Regions from separate parts of the Serratia sp. K1WW1 genome, predicted to be linked through region 3. Evidence: predicted binding sites of a transcription regulator. Region 3 holds the regulator's gene; each other region holds the start of a gene.
The links. Region 3 encodes PurR, which represses purine synthesis genes. Its sites were predicted from a motif close to CANGCAAACGTTTGCNTG; they were not measured.
Positions count from the first base shown of each region.

Region 1: a site for PurR is predicted at 1,212-1,229, ahead of ACX9GU_RS17085 (amino acid aminotransferase). Genes of this name have one in related genera too.
Region 2: a site for PurR is predicted at 1,813-1,830, ahead of glyA (serine hydroxymethyltransferase). Genes of this name have one in related genera too.

Region 1 is NZ_CM147697.1:3,763,155-3,766,436, forward strand. It holds gene ompC (porin OmpC) at 1-1,049, shown strand, start outside; gene ACX9GU_RS17085 (amino acid aminotransferase) at 1,295-2,485, shown strand; gene ACX9GU_RS17090 (MBL fold metallo-hydrolase) at 2,726-3,282, opposite strand, start outside.
Region 2 is NZ_CM147697.1:1,487,494-1,490,775, reverse strand. It holds gene ACX9GU_RS06810 (3-phenylpropionate MFS transporter) at 1-291, opposite strand, end outside; gene glyA (serine hydroxymethyltransferase) at 453-1,706, opposite strand; gene hmpA (NO-inducible flavohemoprotein) at 2,048-3,238, shown strand.
Region 3 is NZ_CM147697.1:3,306,061-3,309,342, reverse strand. It holds gene punC (purine nucleoside transporter PunC) at 1-396, opposite strand, end outside; gene punR (DNA-binding transcriptional activator PunR) at 522-1,442, shown strand; gene purR (HTH-type transcriptional repressor PurR) at 1,475-2,500, opposite strand; gene cydH (cytochrome bd-I oxidase subunit CydH) at 2,825-2,914, shown strand; gene sodB (superoxide dismutase [Fe]) at 2,979-3,282, opposite strand, start outside.

The sequences.
Region 1 (3,282 bases), 460 kb from region 3:
TAGCAGCTGGTGCAGCCAACGCAGCTGAGATCTACAACAAAGACGGCAACAAACTGGATCTGTACGGTAAAGTTGACGGTCTGCACTACTTCTCTAACAACGATGGCGACGATGGCGACAAGTCATACGTGCGTTTCGGCTTCAAAGGTGAAACCCAGATTACTGACCAACTGACCGGTTACGGCCAGTGGGAATACAACGTGCAAGCTAACCACGCTGAGTCACAAGGTACCGAAGGTACTAAAACTCGTCTGGGCTTCGCGGGTCTGAAGTTTGCTGAGTTCGGTTCATTCGATTATGGTCGTAACTACGGCGTAGTGTATGACGTTGAAGGCTGGACAGATATGCTGCCAGAGTTCGGTGGCGATACTTACACCTACACCGACAACTTCATGACTGGCCGTACCAACGGCGTTGCTACTTACCGTAACAACAACTTCTTCGGTCTGGTTGATGGCCTGAACTTCGCTCTGCAGTACCAAGGCAAGAACGAAAACGACAAGCGTGAAATCAACAAGCAAAACGGCGACGGTTGGGGTGTGTCTTCTACCTACGCAATCATGGATTCAGGCGTGAGCGTGGGTGCTGCCTACTCTGGTTCTGACCGTACTGACGCGCAAACTCGCTTCTCTACTGCTCAGGGTAAAAATGCTGAAGCATGGACCGTTGGTGCTAAATACGACGCGAACAACGTCTACTTGGCAACCATGTATGCAGAAACTCGCAACATGACTCCATTCGGTGATTTCGACGGTTCTATCGCTAACAAAACTCAGAACTTTGAAGTGGTAGCACAGTACCAGTTCGATTTCGGCCTGCGTCCATCTATCGCTTACCTGCAGTCTAAAGGTAAGAACCTGGGTAGCACTTACGGCGACGATCAAGACCTGGTTAAATACATTGATGTAGGTACTACTTACTACTTCAACAAAAACATGTCTACCTACGTTGATTACAAAATCAACCTGCTGGACGAAAACGACTTCACTCGTGCTAACAAGATCGCTACTGACAACATCGTAGCTACCGGTCTGGTTTACCAGTTCTAAGTTGTTGCACTTGATGACGGTTCACCGTCAGCTAAGTTAAAAACAGGGCTTCGGCCCTGTTTTTGTTTTTAGCGCTTCCGCCAATTTTTTATTCTGCCAATCCGCCCTTCCCCGTCATTTTTTGTGCTGAATCTGCCGCCGTCACAAGATCGAGGTGTTTTTCTCGCAAACGGTTGGCAAAGGCGATAACTGGCGCTACCCTGATGTTTCTGTCTGCTTAACTCTAGGCCATGGAAGCATCTGACATGTTTGAAAAAATCACCGCTGCACCTGCCGATCCGATTCTGGGTCTGACCGACATTTTCCGCGCCGACAAGCGTGAGAATAAAATCAACTTAGGGATAGGCGTCTATAAAGACGAAACTGGCAAAACGCCGGTGCTGACCAGCGTCAAGAAAGCTGAGCAGTATCTGCTGGAAAATGAGACCACCAAAAACTACCTGGGTATTGAAGGTATTCCTGAATTTGCCAGCTGCACGCAAGAACTGTTGTTCGGCAAGCAGAGCCCAATCATTGCCGACAAGCGTGCCCGTACCGCGCAAACCCCTGGTGGTACCGGTGCCCTGCGTGTCGCGGCCGACTTTATTGCCAACCAGACCAGCGCCAAGCGTATCTGGGTCAGCAATCCAAGCTGGCCAAACCATAAAAACGTCTTTGGTGCCGTTGGCCTGGAAGTGTTGGAATACAACTATTACGACGCCGCCAACCATGCGCTGGACTTCGACGGTTTGCTCACCAGCCTGAACCAGGCTCAGGCCGGCGACGTAGTGCTATTCCACGGTTGCTGCCATAACCCTACCGGTATCGATCCAACCGAAGCACAATGGGCTCAGTTGGCTGAACTCTCCGTAGCCAAGGGCTGGTTGCCGCTGTTTGACTTCGCTTACCAAGGCTTCGCCAAGGGTCTGGAAGAAGATGCCCAGGGTCTGCGTATCTTTGCTGCCAAACATCAGGAACTGATCGTTGCCAGCTCCTACTCGAAGAACTTTGGCCTGTATAACGAGCGTGTCGGTGCCTGCACCGTGGTAGCTGCCGATGCAGAAACCGCCGAGCGCGCCTTCAGCCAGGTGAAAGCCGCGATCCGTGCCAACTACTCGAACCCGCCGTCACACGGTGCGGCCGTAGTTGCCACCATCTTGGGTAACCCGGCGCTGCGCGCCATTTGGGAACAAGAGCTGACCGACATGCGCCAGCGCATTCACCGTATGCGCCAGCTGTTCGTCAACACCTTGCAGGAGAAAGGGGCGCAGCAGGATTTCAGCTTCATCATCAACCAGAACGGCATGTTCTCTTTCAGCGGCCTGACCAAAGAGCAGGTTCTGCGTCTGCGTGATGAATTTGGCGTGTATGCCGTTAACTCCGGCCGCGTTAACGTGGCAGGGATGACACCGGACAATATGGCGCCGCTGTGCGAAGCCATCGTTGCCGTGCTGTAAGTTGATTTTGCATTGAAAAAGGGGCGCATTTGCGCCCCTAATGCTTGCAAGTTTTGGCTATCAATCTCCCCTCACCCCAACCCTCTCCCAATGTGCAGACAGGGGGAGCATGGACAAAGTTGTTGTGGGAGAGGGAGTTTGTTCAGTGCCGCAGTCAGATACTGGTGATAATTGTGGCACATTCGGTCCCCTCTCCCTGTGGGAGAGGGTTAGGGTGAGGGGCATTGCCGAGAGCTGTCTTTACCAGATAGCCGGTTCTTCGCGCAGGAACGGGTTGGTTTGACGTTCATGGCCAAAGGTAGACATCGGGCCATGCCCTGGAATAAACGCCATATCGTCGCCCTGAGGCAGTAATTTGTTGCGGATTGAAGCGATTAGCGCCTGATGGTCACCGCGCGGGAAATCGCTGCGGCCAACGCCACCGTTGAACAATACGTCACCCACTAATGCCAAACGCGCCTGTTCGTTGATAAAAACGATATGACCAGGTGTATGGCCAGGGCAATGCAGTACGTTCAACGACATTTCGCCTACCTGCACTTTATCCCCCTCCTCCAGCCATTTGGTCGGCGTTAGAGCAGCGCATTCATCCAGGCCAAACATACGGCTCTGTGCTGGCAAACCTTCAAGCCAGAAGGCATCTTCCTTATCCGGCCCATAGATGGGCACCTGATAATGCTCGGCCATTTCTGCCGCTGCGCCTACGTGATCGAGATGGCCGTGCGTCAGCAAAATCTGGCTGACCTGCACGCCCTTTTCGGCAATGGCCGCCTTCAGTTTTTCCGGATCGCCACCAG
Region 2 (3,282 bases), 1.8 Mb from region 3:
CATCAGCCAGGCCCAGCCATTACCGAAACAGAAGCCGACGGCAAACGCCAGGGAGAGCAATGCCAACAAACGCAACGCGGTGATTAAATAGGAGGGATCTTTTACACGTGGAGCAATCAGCAGGCTACCGAGGAAGCGCGCCACCAGGCCAGCGCCGAGCAAGATACCGATGGTTTCAGGCGGTATGCCCTCACCTTTTAACCAAACGCTCCAAAACGGTAGATAGATGCCATAGGAAAAGAAGTACGTGAAATAACTGAGAGCGAGCCAACGCGTTGATTGCAGAACCATGTTCCCTCCAGGATGAGGGCAATACTTTGACAGAGCTCACACCTTGCAGCAATCTTCATTCATGCTCAAAGGGCCAGAGTGCAAAGCAGTTCACAGTTTAGCTGCAACAACGCTAAAAAAACCCGCCGAGGCGGGTTTTATCTGCAAAGCAATCGAAGTTCTTAGGCGTAAACCGGGAAGCGAGCGCAGATATCCAGCACTTTCTTCTTGGTACGTTCGATGGTGGCTTCGTCGTTCAGGTTGTCCAGCACGTCACAGATCCAGCCAGCCAGTTCACGCACTTCGGCTTCTTTAAAGCCACGGCGAGTCACCGCAGGGGTACCCAGACGGATGCCAGAAGTCACAAACGGGCTCTTCGGATCGTTTGGTACGCTGTTTTTGTTAACGGTGATGTTAGCACGGCCCAACGCGGCATCGGCTTCTTTACCGGTCAGGTTCTTATCTACCAGATCCAGCAGGAACAGGTGGTTATAGGTGCCGCCGGAAACCACTTTGTAACCGCGATCCAGGAACACTTTCACCATCGCTTTGGCGTTATCGGCCACTTGCTGCTGGTAAACCTTGAACTCAGGCTCCATCGCTTCTTTCAACGCTACCGCTTTACCGGCGATCACGTGCATCAGCGGGCCGCCCTGGCCGCCAGGGAAGACGGCAGAGTTCAGCTTCTTATACAGCTCTTCATCACCACCTTTGGCCAGGATCAGGCCGCCACGCGGACCCGCCAGCGTTTTATGGGTAGTGGTGGTCACGACGTGGGCATGAGGAACCGGGTTCGGGTAAACGCCAGCGGCAATCAGGCCCGCCACGTGTGCCATATCCACGAACAGATAAGCGCCGATGCTGTCAGCGATTTCACGCATTTTTGCCCAATCAACCACACCAGAGAAGGCAGAGAAGCCGCCGATGATCATTTTTGGTTTGTGGGTCTGCGCCTGTTTGGCCAGATCGTTATAGTCAATCTGCCCAGTTTCGTCGATACCGTAAGGCACCACGTTATACAGTTTACCGGACAGGTTCACCGGTGAACCGTGCGTCAGGTGGCCGCCGTGTGCCAGGTTCATCCCCAGGATGGTGTCGCCCGGCTGCAGCAGCGCGGTATAAACGGCAAAGTTAGCCTGGGAACCTGAGTGAGGCTGCACGTTGGCATAGTCGGCACCGAACAGCTCTTTGGCGCGATCGATCGCCAGTTGCTCAACGATATCAACGTATTCGCAACCGCCGTAGTAACGCTTGCCCGGATAGCCTTCTGCGTATTTGTTGGTCAGTTGGGAACCCTGGGCCTGCATCACGCGCGGGCTGGTGTAGTTCTCAGACGCAATCAGCTCAATGTGCTCTTCCTGACGCACTACTTCCTGCTCCATTGCATGCCACAGTTCGGCATCATAATCAGCAATGTTCATTTCACGCTTTAACATCCGGCATCTCCTGACTGAAATCAGCTAACTTAATTTACCCCTACGGGTGCTGGGCAACAGTGTAAACCGTTTCGGCCTATCGAAGATAGGTCTTGACAGAGGTTTTTACGCAAACGATTGGCATCACGTGGCGTAAGGCTTTGAACCCTTAAAGACCGCATTTTGGCAACGGAGTTTTACTCATCAACAAAATGCGCTTTTTTCATGTTCTGTGAAGGCGATCGACGGTTAACAACCCCGCAACCACAACAAGGATATTTACAAGCGCGGGATTAATTCATAAGATGCATTTAAAATGCATTTATTAGATCATCATAAAAACATCCCCAAGGAGCCTCACCATGCTGGATAGTCAAACCATCGCCACCGTTAAATCTACCATTCCCCTGTTAGCCGAAACCGGCCCCAAACTGACCGCCCACTTCTACGATCGCATGTTTGCCCATAACCCTGAATTGAAAGATATTTTCAATATGAGCAACCAGCGTAACGGCGATCAGCGCCAGGCGTTGTTCGATGCAATCTGCGCTTACGCCAGCAATCTTGAAAACCTGGCCGCCCTGCTGCCTGCGGTAGAACGCATTGCCCAGAAGCACGCCAGCTTCAATATCCAGCCCGATCAGTATCAGATTGTCGGCCACCACCTGTTAGCCACGTTGGACGAAATGCTCAGCCCTGGCCAGGAAGTGCTTGATGCCTGGGGAAAAGCCTACGGGGTGCTGGCCAACGTGTTTATTCAGCGTGAGGGCCAGATCTATCAGGAAACGGAAAAGAGTGACGGTGGCTGGCGTGATTTACGTGCCTTCCGCATCGTGAAAAAACAGCCGCAGAGCAACGTCATATCCAGCTTTGTACTGGCGCCAGTAGATGGTGGCCGCGTGGCCGATTACCAGCCAGGCCAGTATCTGGCGGTTTATATTAACGATGACAGCCTGCAACACCAGGAGATCCGCCAATATTCACTTACCACCGCATCGAACGGGGAATATTACCGCATCGCGGTCAAACGTGAGGAACGGGGCGCCGTTTCCAACTTCCTGCATCAGCAGGCCAAAGAAGGCGATATCATTCATCTCGCGGCACCACACGGCGATTTCTTCCTGCAGGTAGAACCGACTACGCCAGTGGCATTAATCTCGGCAGGCGTTGGCCAAACGCCAATGCTGGGGATGCTTAACGCCCTGCACAACAATCAGCATCCGGCCAACATCCACTGGTTACATGCCGCAGAAAACGGTGCGGTGCATGCTTTTGCCGACGAAGTGGCGGATATCGCCGGACGTATGCCTAATCTGAGCCGTCATGTCTGGTACCGTGAACCCAATACCGATGATGTGCAGGGCCGCGATTATCACAGCCAGGGCCTGATGGATCTGAGCGCATTGCGTAGCGAGTTAAGCGATCCGCAGATGCATTACTACTTCTGTGGCCCGGTGCCGTTTATGCAGCACGTGGGTAAGCAGTTGCTTGAGATGGGCGTGGAGGCCGAACGTATCCACTACGAATGCTTCGGCCCGCATAAGGTGCTGTAAGGCTCAGTCTCTTGGTAACATTATCAGGTAAGAATGTTATTGAT
Region 3 (3,282 bases):
GGCGAAAACGCGGTTGGCTTTGCCATCGCGGTAGCGATCGACCACGATCGCCTGCCAGGTGACGGCGGCTGAACAGACGCCAATGGCTTGAATAAAGCGCAGTGACCACAGTTGTGCCACGTTCTCGACCCAAAGCATACCGAGGCAGCCGACGGCGAACAGCGCAAGGCCAATCAATAACACGGGCTTACGGCCAATACGGTCGGACAGCGGCCCCCACAGCAACTGGGCAAAGGCAAAGCCTGCCAGGAAGATACTCAGGCTGGCGCTGATCGCCCCAGCGGAGATTTGCAGATCCTGCTGCATTGCCCCAAAGGCGGGCAGGTACATATCGGTAGCCAGATAGCCCAACATACTCAGGCCGGCCAGGTAGAACATAAATCCAAAATTTCGCATTGCTATTTCTCGTTAAAATTATGTTGTCGCAGGTTTTGAAGCGCCGGCAAGTGTATACGGCTGGATCTCTGCTTGTGAAACGGTAATATTTGCAAGGTGCTGTTAAAAAATTTGAAGGCAAACATATGTGGTCTGAATATTCACTCGATGTAGTAGATGCGGTAGCGCGGACCGGCAGTTTCAGCGCGGCGGCACAGGAGTTGCACCGCGTTCCTTCTGCTGTGAGCTATACGGTGCGTCAACTGGAGCAATGGCTGGCAGTGCCTTTGTTTGAACGCCGTCACCGCGATGTGGAACTCACGCCAGCGGGGGCGCTGTTTATTAAGGAGGCGCGAGTTGTTATCAAAAAAATGCTCGATACCCGACGGCAGTGTCAGCAGGTGGCAAACGGTTGGCGCGGGCAACTGCGGATTGCGGTCGATCTGATCGTCAAACCCCAGCGCAGCCGCCAGCTGGTGCTGGATTTTTATCGCCATTTTCCCGACGTGGAACTGATGGTACAGCCGGAAGTCTTCAACGGCGTGTGGGATGCGCTGGTCGATGGCCGCGCTGAGATGGCCATTGGTGCAACACGTGCGGTGCCGGTGGGCGGCGGTTTTGCCTTTCGCGATATGGGCTTTATGAATTGGCTCTGCGTAGTCCATGCTAAACATCCGCTGGCCGCCTTGCAAGGAAAGCTGCGAGACGATCAGCTACGACCTTATCCCTCGTTGCTGTTGGAAGATACTTCGCGCAATTTACCCAAGCGGGTGACCTGGTCGCTGGACAACCAGCGGCGATTGACCGTGCCGGACTGGGTTTCGGCGGTAGATTGTTTGCGTGCCGGGCTGTGTGTGGGCATGGTACCCGCGCATCGGGTATTGCCGTTGGTACAAAGTGGCGAACTGGTGGTATTACCACTGCATGAGCCTTTCCCGCCTAGCGCCTGCTGCTTGACCTGGCAGCAAAACGCCCAGTCTCCGGCCATGGCCTGGCTGTTGGACTATCTGGGCGACAGCGAAACGCTCAATCAGGAATGGCTCAGTGAAGAGGAGCCGGGTGCTTAATCGGGCGCAGTATTGCAGCGCCCCAACAGGAGTTAACGGCGGTAATCGACAAAAGGACCATCGGCGACTGAGCGGCGCTCGATGAGTTTTGGATGCACTTCAATCACCTGCGATTCTTCACGCTTGCTGATAATGCGATCCAACAGCATGGTAAAGGCCATCTCGCCCAGGCGCTCTTTCGGCTGGTGAATGGTGGTCAGCGCCGGGGTGAAGTAGCGGGCATTACGCACGTTGTCGTAGCCAATCACCGAGATATCCTGCGGTACACGCAACCCCAGCTCATCGGCGGCGCAGATCGCCCCCATGGCCATAATATCGCCGCCACAGAAAACGGCGGTTGGACGATGCTTTTGCGACAGGATCTGATGCATGGCTTTATAGCCAGATTCAGGCTCGAAATCCCCCTGCACGATCCATTCTTCGCGCACTTCGATGTTGGCTTCCTTCATGGCTTTCAGAAAGCCCTGGTGGCGACCTCCACCGGTATTACGCGCCAGTTGACCAGGAATGGCACCGATGTCACGGTGGCCACGTTCGATCAGGTAGCGGCCTGCCAGGTAGCCGCCCTCGAAGGCATTGTCGATAATGGTATCGGTGAAGTCTCCGCGCGCGGTACCCCAATCCATCACCACCATGGGAATATTACGGTAATCTTCCAGCATGCCCAGTAGCTGATCTGGATATTCTGAGCACATCACCAGCAGGCCATCGACGCGTTTTTGCGCCAACATCGCCAGATAGGCTTGCTGTTTATCCAGATTATTGTGCGAGTTACACAAGATCAGGGTATAGCCTTTGCTGTAGCAGCTGTTTTCCACCGCTTCGATCACTTCGGCAAAATAGGGGGCCTCGCTCGAAGTGGCGAGCAAACCGATCGATTTGGTGTGGTTGACCTTGAGGCTGCGGGCCACGGCGCTGGGTGAATAGTGCAGCTCTTTGATGGCGGCCCAAACGGCCGTTTTGGTATCTTCGGCGACGAAACGCGTTTTATTGATAACGTGCGAAACGGTAGTGGTAGAAACGCCAGCGCGTTTGGCCACATCTTTAATCGTTGCCATGTAAAAAATGACTCCTAAACCCACATGTTACAGCATGTAAGTATGATGTTAATCGTTTGCCTGCGTAGATCCTTTCCCAGATAAGCGAAAACTGAGTTTTTAGTGCTGAAGTCGTAAATCGCTTGAACAGGGAGGGGCAGTTTATCGGTACGCAGTTGTGAACTGCGGATTTTGTCGCATATTGAAGAAAAGTGGAAGAGCTAATCGGTAATTATCAGCGGGGAAATCATAACAAGATTTTAATCACGAACTGTGGGAAAATGATTTGACGTATAAACTGTGTGGCTTATGCTCTGGAAAAGCCAATCTGAGAGGGAGTTGTATATGGATACCGATTTGAAGATGTCATTACTCACCACCGTGGGTGCCTTGGCAATGATTATTGCTTTCAGTTTTATTGCCGCATTGAACTGATCCGCAGCAGAAAAACAGAGGCGCAGCTTGATGCCGCGCCTTATTATTAGCTAGCCACCCGTCGTTAAGCCAGGTTTTCTGCCACGAACGCCCAGTTCACCAACGCCCAGAAGTTTTCCAGGTACTTTGGCCGCGCATTGCGGTAGTCGATGTAGTAAGCATGTTCCCACACGTCAACGGTCAATAGCGGAACGTCTGCGCCGGTCAGCGGGGTTGCCGCATTCGAGGTGCTGACAATCGCCAGACTGCCGTCCGCTTTTTTCACCAGCCAGGTCCAGCCAGCGCCGAAGTTTTTCACGGCGGCATCGGTGAACTGCTCTTTAAAGGCGGCGAAGGAGCCGAATGACTTATTGATCGCCTCTGCCACT